Regions from separate parts of the Pseudoalteromonas sp. Angola-4 genome, predicted to be linked through region 3. Evidence: predicted binding sites of a transcription regulator. Region 3 holds the regulator's gene; each other region holds the start of a gene.
The links. Region 3 encodes sigma-54, which starts transcription at its own class of promoters, with help from an activator protein. Its sites were predicted from a motif close to GTTGGCACGNNNNTNGNNT; they were not measured.
Positions count from the first base shown of each region.

Region 1: a site for sigma-54 is predicted at 1,426-1,444, ahead of PSH48_RS07900 (amidase family protein). Genes of this name have one in related genera too.
Region 2: a site for sigma-54 is predicted at 1,374-1,392, ahead of PSH48_RS08805 (EF-hand domain-containing protein). Genes of this name have one in related genera too.
Region 4: a site for sigma-54 is predicted at 1,764-1,782, ahead of PSH48_RS08100 (hemerythrin domain-containing protein). Genes of this name have one in related genera too.

Region 1 is NZ_JAQREK010000004.1:223,565-226,685, reverse strand. It holds gene PSH48_RS07910 (TetR/AcrR family transcriptional regulator) at 132-785, shown strand; gene PSH48_RS07905 (putative 4-hydroxy-4-methyl-2-oxoglutarate aldolase) at 789-1,271, shown strand; gene PSH48_RS07900 (amidase family protein) at 1,617-2,825, shown strand; gene PSH48_RS07895 (gamma-glutamyltransferase family protein) at 2,822-3,121, shown strand, end outside.
Region 2 is NZ_JAQREK010000005.1:158,791-161,911, forward strand. It holds gene rluB (23S rRNA pseudouridine(2605) synthase RluB) at 1-74, opposite strand, end outside; gene scpB (SMC-Scp complex subunit ScpB) at 71-661, opposite strand; gene PSH48_RS08805 (EF-hand domain-containing protein) at 813-1,334, opposite strand; gene PSH48_RS08810 (exonuclease III) at 1,556-1,987, opposite strand; gene xthA (exodeoxyribonuclease III) at 2,229-3,035, shown strand; gene PSH48_RS08820 (energy-coupling factor ABC transporter permease) at 3,041-3,121, shown strand, end outside.
Region 3 is NZ_JAQREK010000009.1:62,298-65,418, reverse strand. It holds gene lptB (LPS export ABC transporter ATP-binding protein) at 1-358, shown strand, start outside; gene PSH48_RS11850 (RNA polymerase factor sigma-54) at 428-1,927, shown strand; gene hpf (ribosome hibernation promoting factor) at 1,955-2,242, shown strand; gene PSH48_RS11840 (PTS sugar transporter subunit IIA) at 2,247-2,699, shown strand; gene rapZ (RNase adapter RapZ) at 2,719-3,121, shown strand, end outside.
Region 4 is NZ_JAQREK010000004.1:272,799-275,919, reverse strand. It holds gene PSH48_RS08120 (GGDEF domain-containing protein) at 87-683, shown strand; gene PSH48_RS08115 (DUF6500 family protein) at 694-912, opposite strand; gene PSH48_RS08110 (hypothetical protein) at 1,058-1,195, opposite strand; gene PSH48_RS08105 (hypothetical protein) at 1,253-1,504, opposite strand; gene PSH48_RS08100 (hemerythrin domain-containing protein) at 1,821-2,246, shown strand; gene PSH48_RS08095 (hypothetical protein) at 2,331-2,744, opposite strand; gene PSH48_RS08090 (TonB-dependent receptor) at 3,093-3,121, shown strand, end outside.

The sequences.
Region 1 (3,121 bases), on a different contig from region 3:
TAATTAGTGGGTTAAACAATTGTTGCTCATCATTTATTGTTATAAAGATGTTTTTGGCCTGAACTTAAGTGTTTGACCTTTTGGTCAGTAAAGTTACAATCATTCAACACGTTAAAAACAGCATCGCCATAATGAGCACACAAACAAAGCCAAATAAAAAAGAACTCACCCGAGTAAAAAACCAAACATTAATACTCGATGCCGCCGAGCAATTGTTTTCTCAGCTTGGTTACGATGGCACCAGTATGAGTATGGTTGCCAAAGAAGCAGGCGTTCCTAAGGCCAATATTTTATATTATTTTAAAAGCAAAGACGGCCTATACGAAAACGTAATAGACCGCATTATTGCACACTGGAACTTAGGCTTAGATAACGTAACCCCTGAGGACGACCCTGCGCATGTGTTGTATCACTATATTAAAAGCAAAGTCATACTTGCCGTAAACCAGCCGCTGCAATCACGTTTATTTGCCAGTGAAATACTGCGCGGCGCTCCTTATTTGCAAAACTACTTTAGAACCAACACACGCCCGTGGGTAAAACAAAAGGTAGATGTGTTTCAGGCCTGGATAGATGCAAACAAAATGGATAATGTTGACCCTTACCATTTATTATTTACCATTTGGTCAACTACGCAGTACTACGCCGACTTTCAGGCCGAAGTGTTACTGGTAATGAACAAATTAGAATACGACGAAACCGATGTGGCACAAATAACGCAATCAACTGCCCACATAATTTTAAAAGGTATTGGTTTAAAAATACCTGAGCACAGTGAGGCTTAACCCATGGATAACTTTACCACCCCAGACTTATTTGACGATCACCGCAATAGCGTACAAGTAGCCGACAGCGGCCTGCGCCACTTTGGTAAAAAAACCACATTTAGTGGCCAAGCAGTTACCGTTACCTGCCCAGACGATAACTCGTTTGCCGCCGACATACTGCATGAAAACGGCAAGGGTAAAGTACTGGTTATTGATGGCTTTGCTAGCAAACGCTTTGCTTTTATAGGCGATATTATGGCGGAGCGCGCGTTAAAAAACGGCTGGGAAGGCGTGATTATTAACGGCTGTTGCCGCGACATTGAAATACTTGCCACAATGGATTTACCGGTTATGGCACTGGGCTCTACCCCGCGCAGTACATTAAAGCGTGGCTTTGGAGATAAAAATCAAACAGTGACCATGCTTAGTACCACAATTAACCCTAACGATTGGCTATACGCCGATGTAAATGGCTTAATTATTAGCCCTAACGCATTACTATAAACGCCACACTTGCAACCAAGTTGGTGCAATCACGCACCAACTTGGTTGTTTTCACCTCTAAATTACACCTTCTTTAATACTTATATTTTTATAAATATCTGCTAAACCCCATACAAACCAAACAAAACCTGACCGAACGGACAACTTTATTGCATTTGGCATTGCTTTTGCTTAGCTTTTAGGCAATATAATAGCTAACCGATTAAAAAGCGGATCAGGCTCTGTAAAATAAAAATAAGATGTTACGCAGTGGGCTGAAAAATAATAATAAGTAATTAGTCTTTTTAATCACCCTAAATCTGATTATAACCAGTTGGTCAGATTTACTTTATAACGAGTGGTGATATGAGTACCAAAACACATAATAATTTTACCGGTATTTTTTGTGACCATGGCCCTAACGCATGGCAAACACAAACCCACGGCACACTTGTAAATAAGCGCCTTGCGGTAAAAGATGTATTTGCAGTTAAAGGCGAGCGCAACAGCGCAGGTAACCCAAGCTGGTTTAAAGCAGCAAAACCTGCACAGCAAACAGCAAGTGCCGTAAACAAACTAATGAATGAGGGTTGTCGCTTTACAGGCTTTACCCATACCGATGAGCTGGCCTACAGCTTAGAGGGCAATAACATTCACTATGGTGCAGCACAAAACCCAAAACTTAAAGGCCATGCAAGTGGCGGCTCAAGTATGGGTTCGGCTGCAGCTGTAGCGGCTAACTTAGCCGATATTGGCTTAGGCACTGATACTGGTGGCTCTATTAGAATACCGGCAAGTTATTGTGGCTTATTTGGCATAAGGCCAAGCCATAACGTAATTGAAAAAGATGGCCTAATACCGCTAGCGCCCCCATTTGATACCATTGGCTGGCTTACGCAAAATGCAGAGCTGCTAAGCGATGTAGGCAATGTACTGTTACCAAATCAAGCTATTAATAACGTTGATACTTTAGTTATTTGCGAGCCATTATTTGAGCTGGTTGACCCTGCTTTACAAGCCCCGCTTAAACAACTGCTTGAAAAAACCAAACCTTATTTTAAACACCATAAAGAATTTGAACTGCCTAACAGCAGCTTATTAAGCGAACTGGCTGACAGCTTTAGAATACTGCAAGGGCGAGCAATCGCAAAAACGCATAAAGATTGGCTTCAATTGCCAGGGCAACTTCCCCAGTTTGCTCCGGCAATTGCGGCACGTTTTAACATGGCGCTTGCTCTAACCGCCCAAGAAGAACAAGAAGCACTAAATGTACAAACCCAATGGCAAACACTAATCGCTAAAAACCTAAACACAAACAGTTGTTTATTTTTGCCAACCACACCCACAACTGCACCTAAATTGGGCGCCGACACAAGCGCCTTACGTATGCAAATAATCACCTTATCGGCCATTGCGGGCTTGAGCCGCTCGGCGCAAGTACACTTACCATTGGCTAATTTAGAAAATGGCCACCCGTATGGGTTTTCATTAATGATGAGCCACGGCAACGATAAAAGCCTACTTGCCTGCGTACAACAATTAGCTGCCCACTTTAAACAGGACACACTTGCATGAGCACACACAACATTGCCTTTACTGCCCCGCATTTTGCAGCAACCGAGGCAGGCACCTTAATACTAAAACAAGGCGGTACAGCCACCGAAGCCATGGTAGCGGCAGCGGCTGCTATTAGCGTGGTATATCCACATATGAACTCAATTGGCGGCGACAGTTTTTGGCTTATTGATAACCCAAACCAAAGTATACCCACTGCCATTGATGCCTGCGGGCGCGCACCAAACGATATAAGCGCCTATAGCAATGAGCCACACATACCAGAGCGCGGCGGTTTAAGCGCGCTTACTCAGGCT
Region 2 (3,121 bases), on a different contig from region 3:
TTTTCCATTTCACGTCGTGAGCCTACCCCTGCACGGGCTAGGACTTTTTGTAACTTTTCACCTTGAATACTCATTCGGATGGTTCTCTCACAGAAGGATCACTTAATAACTGGTTTATTTTACTTTCCTGTTGCGCTGGCAATGCAGGGAGTTCATCTAAACCGGTTAACGAAAAATAATCTAAAAATAATTTTGTTGTTGCATAAAGCGCTGGTTTACCAGGTACTTCTTTATGCCCTACTACTTTAACCCACTCTCGCTCAAGGAGGGTTTTAATAATTGCTGTTCCGGTTGTTACGCCTCGTACTTGCTCTATTTCACCACGCGTTATTGGTTGCCTGTAGGCAATTAACGACAATGTTTCTAGTAGTGCGCGAGAGTACTTAGGTGCCCGTTCTTGCCATAAATTACTAAGCCAAGGGCTTAAACTACTACACGCTTGAAAGCGATAGCCACTGCCTACTTCAACTAGCTTAATGCCACGTGTTTGATAGTGGGTATGTATAGCGTCTATCGCAGTGTTAATTCGTGACATAGAAATAGCTAAATCAGCCAATACAGTATCTTTTAAGTGGCGTTTGCTAACAGGTTTGTCTGCGACAAATATAGCCGCTTCAATGATCTCAATTAATTGTTCATCACTAATTCGACGACCCACCATAATATTTTGCTTTGCCCTTTAAAATACGTAGCCATCTATTATGACAGAACATCGCAAAAGGGGGAAAATATATCTGCTTTTAAAACAAATTAAATGCACAAAAAAGCCAGCAATTAATGCTGGCTCTTATGTGTAGCGTATTTAGCTAATATTAGCTATTTTTATAATGCTTTAGTGCATCATCTTCAGCAACGGCTTTGCCGTATTTGCTAATGTAGCCTTTAAACTCACCTTTACTGATGCGTTTATCATTGTTGCCATCCATGTAACCAAAATGGTTTGAAATATCATCATCGTCAGCTTCTTCTACTGAGATGTAACCATTTTTGTCGTTATCTAAACTTCTAAAATCATTTTCGATTTTATCAAATTTAGCTATCTTAGCCTTAAATGCCGACTCACTTACTTCGCTATCAGTCGCTACCTTACCGGTATTTAACTGCATGTAAGTGTTAAATTCTTTACGACTGATCTCGTTATCCATATTGGTATCAATATTTGAAAAGTGGCCCCAGATGCTATCGTCATCTGCTTCTACTTTTGAAATATAACCATCACTGTCGTTATCTAAACTTGCAAAATCGCTATCGATTTTTTCAAGGCCTTGGTTTGAGGCACATGCGGCTAAACTTAACGAAGCTAAAATAGTTGTTGCGAGTGTTAACTTTTTCATAAGACGTATCCTTGTAGTTAGTAAATGTCACTTTAACTAATACAAGTCCAATGCCAAAGTGCACAAGCCGCCAACAATCAATAAGTTACGTGAGTTTAGATTATTTTATATACATTAATCAATTACTTAGCTTTGCAATGATTGCTGCATACCTTGTAATTTTTGCAAAAAAATACCCAGTACAAACTGGGCATTATTTTAATCTACAAGTTACCGCGCAATTAGATTGCTGCGTTTTGGTAACGCTTTACAAATTCAGTTACGTTTTGTCCGTTACACTTTAACGAGTTTAAGTTACCAATTTTTTGGCGAACAGGCGCAAGGCCTTGCTTTAACGCTGTGATACATAACTGTGTTTCTTGGTGTGTATCTTTTGCAAACACTTCAACTTTTGATTCAGCAGCTTGGTTAGACGTTACTTTTTTAGCAATGTCGCGAATATCTTGACCATTACATAAAACACTTTTAGAAAAACGCGATAAGTATACACCGTGTTGTGCTGCTTCTTTACGCGCTACGCTAAAGCCTTCATTTGCACTTAATACACATAATTTAGATTCAAGTTTATTATCTTGGCTAAAGTAAGTGTTGCTTTTTGCTGATACAGACGCAGAGGCTAATAAAGCAGTAGCTAAAAGTAATTGTGTTTTCATGAGAGAGATCCTATTTGAACGGCTAAACAAGTAATTTTTGCGCATTATATATTCAATAATTACGAGATCAATTGAATTTTTTATTTATTTAAATAATTAATAAAGCATTTACAATGTTTAAACTTTACGCACCAATTGATCAACATTTACGCAGCTATTTTCTCATTTCGATCATGTTATGTAGGCTTATTTGCTGATACAATTTAGTTATAAAAACAGAGTCTAATTAAAGGTAAATTTTATGAAGGTTATTTCTTTCAATATCAATGGTCTGCGAGCTCGCTTACACCAGTTACAAGCAATTATAGATAAACACCAGCCAGACATTATTGGTTTGCAAGAAATTAAAGTTCATGATGAGGCGTTCCCTCTCGAGGACGTACAAAAAATGGGTTACCACGTTTATTTTCATGGTCAAAAAGCGCACTACGGTGTGGCAATGTTATGCAAAAATGAGCCTAAATCGGTCTTAAAAGGTTTTGCCAGCGACACTGAAGAAGCACAAAAACGCATGATAAGTGTGACAGTTGAGCAAGAAAATGGCCGCGACCTAACAGTAATGAATGGTTATTTCCCACAAGGCGATAATATAAATCACGAAACAAAATTCCCTTATAAGCGCCAGTTTTACAAAGATTTAATGTCCCATTTAGAAACAAACCACACGCCCGATGAAGACGTTATCGTTATGGGCGATATCAATATTTCGCCTACCGATTTAGATATTGGTATTGGTGAAGTAAACGCTAAACGCTGGCTTAAAACAGGTAAGTGCTCGTTTCAACCAGAGGAGCGCGAATGGCTTGCTAAATTATTAAATTGGGGCTTTAAAGATACCTTCAGAGAGCAAAACCCTGATACAAGCGACAAATACTCGTGGTTTGATTATCGCTCTAAAGGGTTTGTGGATAATCGTGGCCTACGTATTGATGTTGTACTTGCTACCCATGCCCTTGCCGAGCGCTGTATTGATACCGGCATAGATTACGAATTACGCGGCATAGAAAAGCCCTCTGACCATGCCCCTATTTGGTCAACTTTTAAATAATTGCTATGTTAACGCTTAAAATGCAAGGGCTACTTTGGGCCCTTGTTTTAATTATTACCTTTATAAGCGTAGAAAAAAATACCTAT
Region 3 (3,121 bases):
TGAATTCAGTATTCAGCATATTCGCGATAGCCAAGGTATGGCGCTTTCTGGTGGTGAACGCCGCCGTGTAGAAATTGCCAGAGCACTGGCAGCAAACCCTAAATTTATTTTATTGGATGAGCCTTTTGCTGGTGTTGATCCGATTTCAGTGTTAGATATAAAGAAAATAATAGAACATCTTAAAAACCGTGGCATTGGCGTATTAATTACCGATCACAATGTAAGAGAAACCCTTGATGTTTGTGAAAAAGCCTACATTGTTTCTCATGGGGAGCTAATTGCATCTGGCACCCCAGAACACGTATTAAATGACAAAACTGTACGCGATGTTTATTTAGGCGAGCAATTTAGGCTGTAACATTTAAGCCACACCTACAAGCATCTGCTAATATTAATTATAACAACATAAAAGGATTGTTAGAGATACATGAGGCAATCATTACAGCTGCGCATGGGCCAGCAACTTACAATGACTCCACAATTGCAACAAGCGATTCGCTTGCTGCAGCTCAGTACATTGGATCTCCAGCAAGAAATACAAGAAGCACTTGATAGCAACCCGCTATTAGAAGTAGAAGAGCAAGATTACACGGAAGAGTCGGCTGGAAAAAATGAACAAAAAGCAGATACGGATGATGTAACCGTAAGCGCATCGGCTGACGGTACAACCAGCGAGTACGAGCAAGACAGTGGCGAAGCTTTAAATAAAGACACCGTTAGCGATGATATGGCAATGGATGTAACCTGGGATGAGTACATGAGCGCAGCCCCTGCGGCATCCTCAGGCCCAATGCCGGAAGATGAGTCTATTTATCAAGGTGCCTCTACTGAAACGCTACATGAGTATTTAATGTGGCAGCTTCAGCTTACTCCTTTTAGCCCAACTGACGAAGCCATTGCTATTGCCATTGTAGAAGCTGTAGATGACTCGGGTATTTTAACGCTAAGTTGCGAAGAGATTTTAGAGAGCTTTAACCAAGAAAACGATGACGAAGTTGAAGTTGAACTTGATGAAATAGAAGCCGTTTTAAAGCGTATTCAGTTATTTGACCCTGTAGGTATAGCCGCGCGCAGTTTACAAGAGTGCTTGTGTATTCAGCTAAACCAGTTTGATAAAGACACCCCTTTTATAGAACAAACTAAAATGATCTTAACCGATCACATTGATCTATTAGCGGCACGCGACTATCGTACATTAATGAAAAAGACTAAGCTTAAAGAAGACGAGCTTAAAGAGGTCATGACCCTAATACATACCCTCAACCCAAAACCTGCAGATACAATAGTAAGGGAAGAGTCGGAGTATGTGATACCAGATGTGTCGGTTAAAAAAATAAAAGGCCGCTGGGTGGTAGAGCTAAACCCAGATAGCATGCCAAAAATACGCGTAAATAGTCAGTACGCGGCTATGTCACGTACCGTAAAATCAAGTGGTGATAGCCAGTTTATTCGCTCTCACTTACAAGAAGCTAAATGGTTTATAAAAAGCCTTGAAAGCAGAAACGACACGCTGCTTAAGGTAACAAACTGTATTGTAAAACAGCAACAGGCATTTTTTGAACATGGCCCCGAAGCCATGAAGCCAATGGTTTTAAACGATGTTGCTGAAATGGTAGAAATGCATGAATCGACAATTTCGCGTGTTACTACGCAAAAATATATGCATACACCACGTGGTATATTTGAGCTTAAGTATTTTTTCTCAAGCCACGTAAGCACTGAAAATGGCGGCGAGTGTTCATCAACCGCAATACGTGCCCTAATTAAAAAGCTAATTGCCGCGGAAAACTCAGCTAAACCATTGAGTGATAGTAAAATTGCGGATATATTGGCAGAGCAAGGAATTAAAGTAGCTAGACGCACAATAGCAAAATACCGTGAATCGCTAGCTATTCCACCGTCAAATCAGAGAAAGAGTTTGATATAAGACGTAAAAAACAAAGAGGAAATGCTTATGCAACTAAACCTAACTGGTCGTCACGTAGAAGTAACTGATTCACTTAGAGACTATGTAAATAATAAATTTGCAAAGCTAGAAAGGCACTCAGATCATATTAGCAATGTGCATGTCATTCTCGATGTAGAAAAACTCAACCAAAAAGCAGAAGCGACTATTCATGTAAGTGGCGCAGATTTATTTGCCTCAACAGAGCACCAAGATATGTATGCCGCTATAGACTCGTTGATTGACAAGCTCGATCGTCAAGTCATAAAACATAAAGAGAAGCTTGCTAGACACTAATATTATGAAATTAAGTACATTAGTATGCCAGGACTGCAGCAAAGCTGCGGTCCTTTTTAGTAGTAAAAAAAGAATTTTAGAGTTTATCAGTGAGCTTGCTCATGAAAAGCTCCCCTACTTACCACAACAAGATATTCTTAATGCGCTGGCAAGCAGAGAAAAGCTAGGCAGTACTGGTATTGGCCGGGGTATCGCCATTCCTCATGGCAGAATGGGTGGCGTAGAAGAGCCGCTGGCTTTAGTACTTGTTAGCGACACTCCTGTTAACTTTGATGCTATTGATAACTGCCCTGTTGATATTTTTGTTGCACTCATCGTACCAGATGGCGATAACCAACAGCACCTAAAGACTCTGGCAACCATAGCTGATAAACTGAGCAACAAAGAATTTTGTAAACAGCTGCGTAGTGCTAAAACCGATGCAGAGCTGTATCAAGTAATTGTTGATCAATCGTAGTAAATACTAAGGGCTATAAATGGAGTTAATTATCATAAGCGGCCGTTCTGGTTCAGGTAAGTCGGTTGCTTTACGCGTGGTTGAAGATTTAGGCTATTATTGCGTAGATAATATTCCGGTCAACCTACTGCCCTCTTTAGTGCGAAGTGTTTCAGATAACTATGACAAAATAGCCGTTAGCATAGATGTTCGTAATATTCCCAAAGAACAAGACGAATTTAACGATATTCTCGAGTACCTTCCTGACTTTGCTAAACCCACACTGTTTTATTTAGATAGTGATGATCAAACACTGATCAAACGTTTTTCAGAAACACGCAGATTACACCCTTTATCCATCGATTCACTGCCGCTTGATTTAGCAATAAAAAAAGAAAAAGAACTGCTTGATGTACTCGTAACGCGCGCTGACTTTATGCTAG
Region 4 (3,121 bases), on a different contig from region 3:
CTTTACCAGCTTGCAGTTCAGCTAATGCTTTGTTGAAGTCGAAAGATTGAGTCATGTGTCACTCCTGTTTTCTTAATAATACTGAAATGACACAGATTTCTAAACACTACCGCTTAAGTGCCTCAATTGCCTTTATTTTGGTCATCGTGTCGTTATTTTTATTTTACCGCCAAATGCGCCAACGTAAAAAATACCATGCTATAGCATTAACCGACTACCTAACTAACAGCTTAAATCGGCGTGGCATTTTGCAAAAAGCAAATGAGTGTTTATCCCAGCAGAGCCTAGCAATAGCCATTGTCGATTTAGATTACTTTAAAGCTATTAACGACAAATTTGGCCACGATATAGGAGATTTAGTACTTATAAAATTTGCTCAAGCAGCAAAAGACACACTAAGTACTAACGATAAGTTTGGCCGCTATGGCGGCGAAGAGTGGCTATTCGTTTTAAAAACGCAAAGTCGCGATAAAATAAACAACTTTTTTGAAAATCTTGAAAATAAGTTAGCGCAGTACTGCAGTCATATTGAGGCATTGCCAAGTAAAACACACGTCACCTTTAGTGCTGGTGTGGCAATAAGTCATGCTAAAAGCGACTCACTTAGCGAGCTAATTAAACGTGCAGACCAACAACTCTATAAAGCAAAAGAAAATGGTAGAAACCAAATAGCAATCGCGTAAATATACGTTATTAGTCGCCTTCAATAATCATTTGTTTTATTTTTATCGCTTTTTCAAAGTGATCTAACTTATGGGTGTGTATCCACCACGTAGCGGCTTGCATCAACAGCTCAGGATCCGTATTTTTATTTGCAAAAAAAGCGTAAAAAGAAAGGCCTACGTTTTCGCCTTTGGCTGCTATTTTTTTATCGCACACAGCTATAATTTTTGCTTTTAGTTCTTCATGCATACATACCTTGTTTAATTGTATTTTAATTATCTAAATATACCGTTTAAAAAACTAACAATTAGCTGTAAAAGACTTCTATCAACAATACTATGATTCTCAAACTCTTTATTAGGCGTATTTACTTTTGTAGCTTTGCATTCATTATTTAGCGGCTCATTTTATGTATATTGGTTTCATAAGCTATATCAGCTTGCTCCATACATTGTGCAGAGCCCGCATAAGGCTTTGCCGCACAGCCAGTTAAAAATATACACAATGAAAATACAATTAAAAACGCTTTCATATTCAATCCTATTTTACGCACCCTTGTGCTTTAAATTATAGCTGTAAGTTTGCTTACTTAGTCGGCTATTAAAACAAGTAGATCAATAAAAAACACACCAACTTCATCAAAAAAAGTGTCGCCTTTAGCATCCTTTTTTATTTGAGCGCTTACACATTCATTGTAAACCTCTGAGCTTGTTTTAGCGCCATTTAGCTCAGTCATTTCTGCCTCTTGTATGCATACACGTCGTTCAGAATGCTCGGCTGTACTACATGCACTTAATAACGCGCACAGTAATAATGCTGTAGTGGGGCTTTTTAAGTTCATCCTTAAACTATCCTAATATCTAAAGTTTTATAAAAATATAGGTAAGGCAAGTATGTACAGCTTGTACCCAAATAATGCGCTACTTTACCATCTCAATAAAATACCCAACCAGTAAAAATATGTAAGCTTATGTAGCGTCAAAAGCAATCACCTCTTTTAATCTGAAAAAATTGCAGCTGTTTATGTGTAAAAGTTACAGAGCAACTCCATCCAAACCAGCCAAAAGTACATTAAAGTCAATTATATCAACACATTAAAATTTGGCACTGCGCTTGCTTTTAAAAGTTTATAAAGCAATTACAGCAAGGAAAGAGTTATGAATATTTTTGAAGCGCTACGTCACGACCACGATAAACAACGCGAGTTAGTAGATGCCCTTATTCAAACGCACGGCGATACGCAGCAGCGCCACAAGCTAATGGACGAACTAAAAACCGAATTAGAAGATCACGCAAAATTTGAAGAGCGTTATTTTTATAACCCACTCATGTTTGACGATTTAACGCACGAAAAAGCACGCCACAGTGTTGCTGAACACCATGAAATTGACGAATTAATAGAACAACTTGAAGACACCGAAATGAGCTCATCTGCTTGGTTAGTTGCAGCTAAAAAATTGCACCATTTAGTGCATCATCATTTAAGTGAAGAAGAACATGAAGTATTTCAATTAGCGGGTAAAGCCCTAACCGAAGGACAAAAAGAAAGCCTAGCTAAACAGTATAACGATGCCATGCATTAGTTATTAATTAAACCGACTTCCATACACTCCCTTGTGTACTTATTGGTTATAAGCCGTATGGCTTATAACCATTTTTTTGCAGCGCTACTTAATGGTAAATTTAACGTCTTGCTCGCGTAACACATACAGTGCAACACACGCTGCCCACATTGGCCACGCTGTAAAAAACAATAAGTTATTAAAGCCATCAATATACTGATTATAAGATGAAAGCGTAGAAAGGCCGTGCATTACAAATATAACGCCATAAGTAAGGCGCTTTTTAATACCCACTAAAAAAGCCAACACTAAAATAAGCTGTAACGCCCCCAGTACATAAGCAACCACATCTGTAGAGCCGCTAATACCATAAAAATGCTCAAAAATTCGTGCGCTATGCCCAGGGTTAACAAACTTATCAAACGTCCACATAATCATTACAATAAATACGCCTAGGCGTAGCGAAAAAAGCGACCACTGCAAACGATTTTGAAAGTCAGTACCTGTTGTACCAGTCATAAAATTTCCTTAAAACTAAATAATTTAATGTTGAAACTAGCAAGACCGCTCAACACATATTTTATTTCATCTTAATGTATAATTTTTTAATAAATTCTGTGCCCTGCTTTGCGTTTGTTTGCGTATAAAACCGCTATTTATAAATTACGACCTTATCATGGCAATAACTAACTACAGTATTTGTAAAACAAAAACATAGTGCCTAAAACTGAATAACGCTTTTGAGCAATGTGCTAAACTTTTAACGTTTCATTCTAAAAAACAAAAAGAATTAATATTTACTGAAAGTTATTCACAAAGCTGCAGGTCTTTATTGCCACATTCACACTAACCAAAATGAGAACCCTTTTGAAACATTCATATTTGGCACTTTTTAT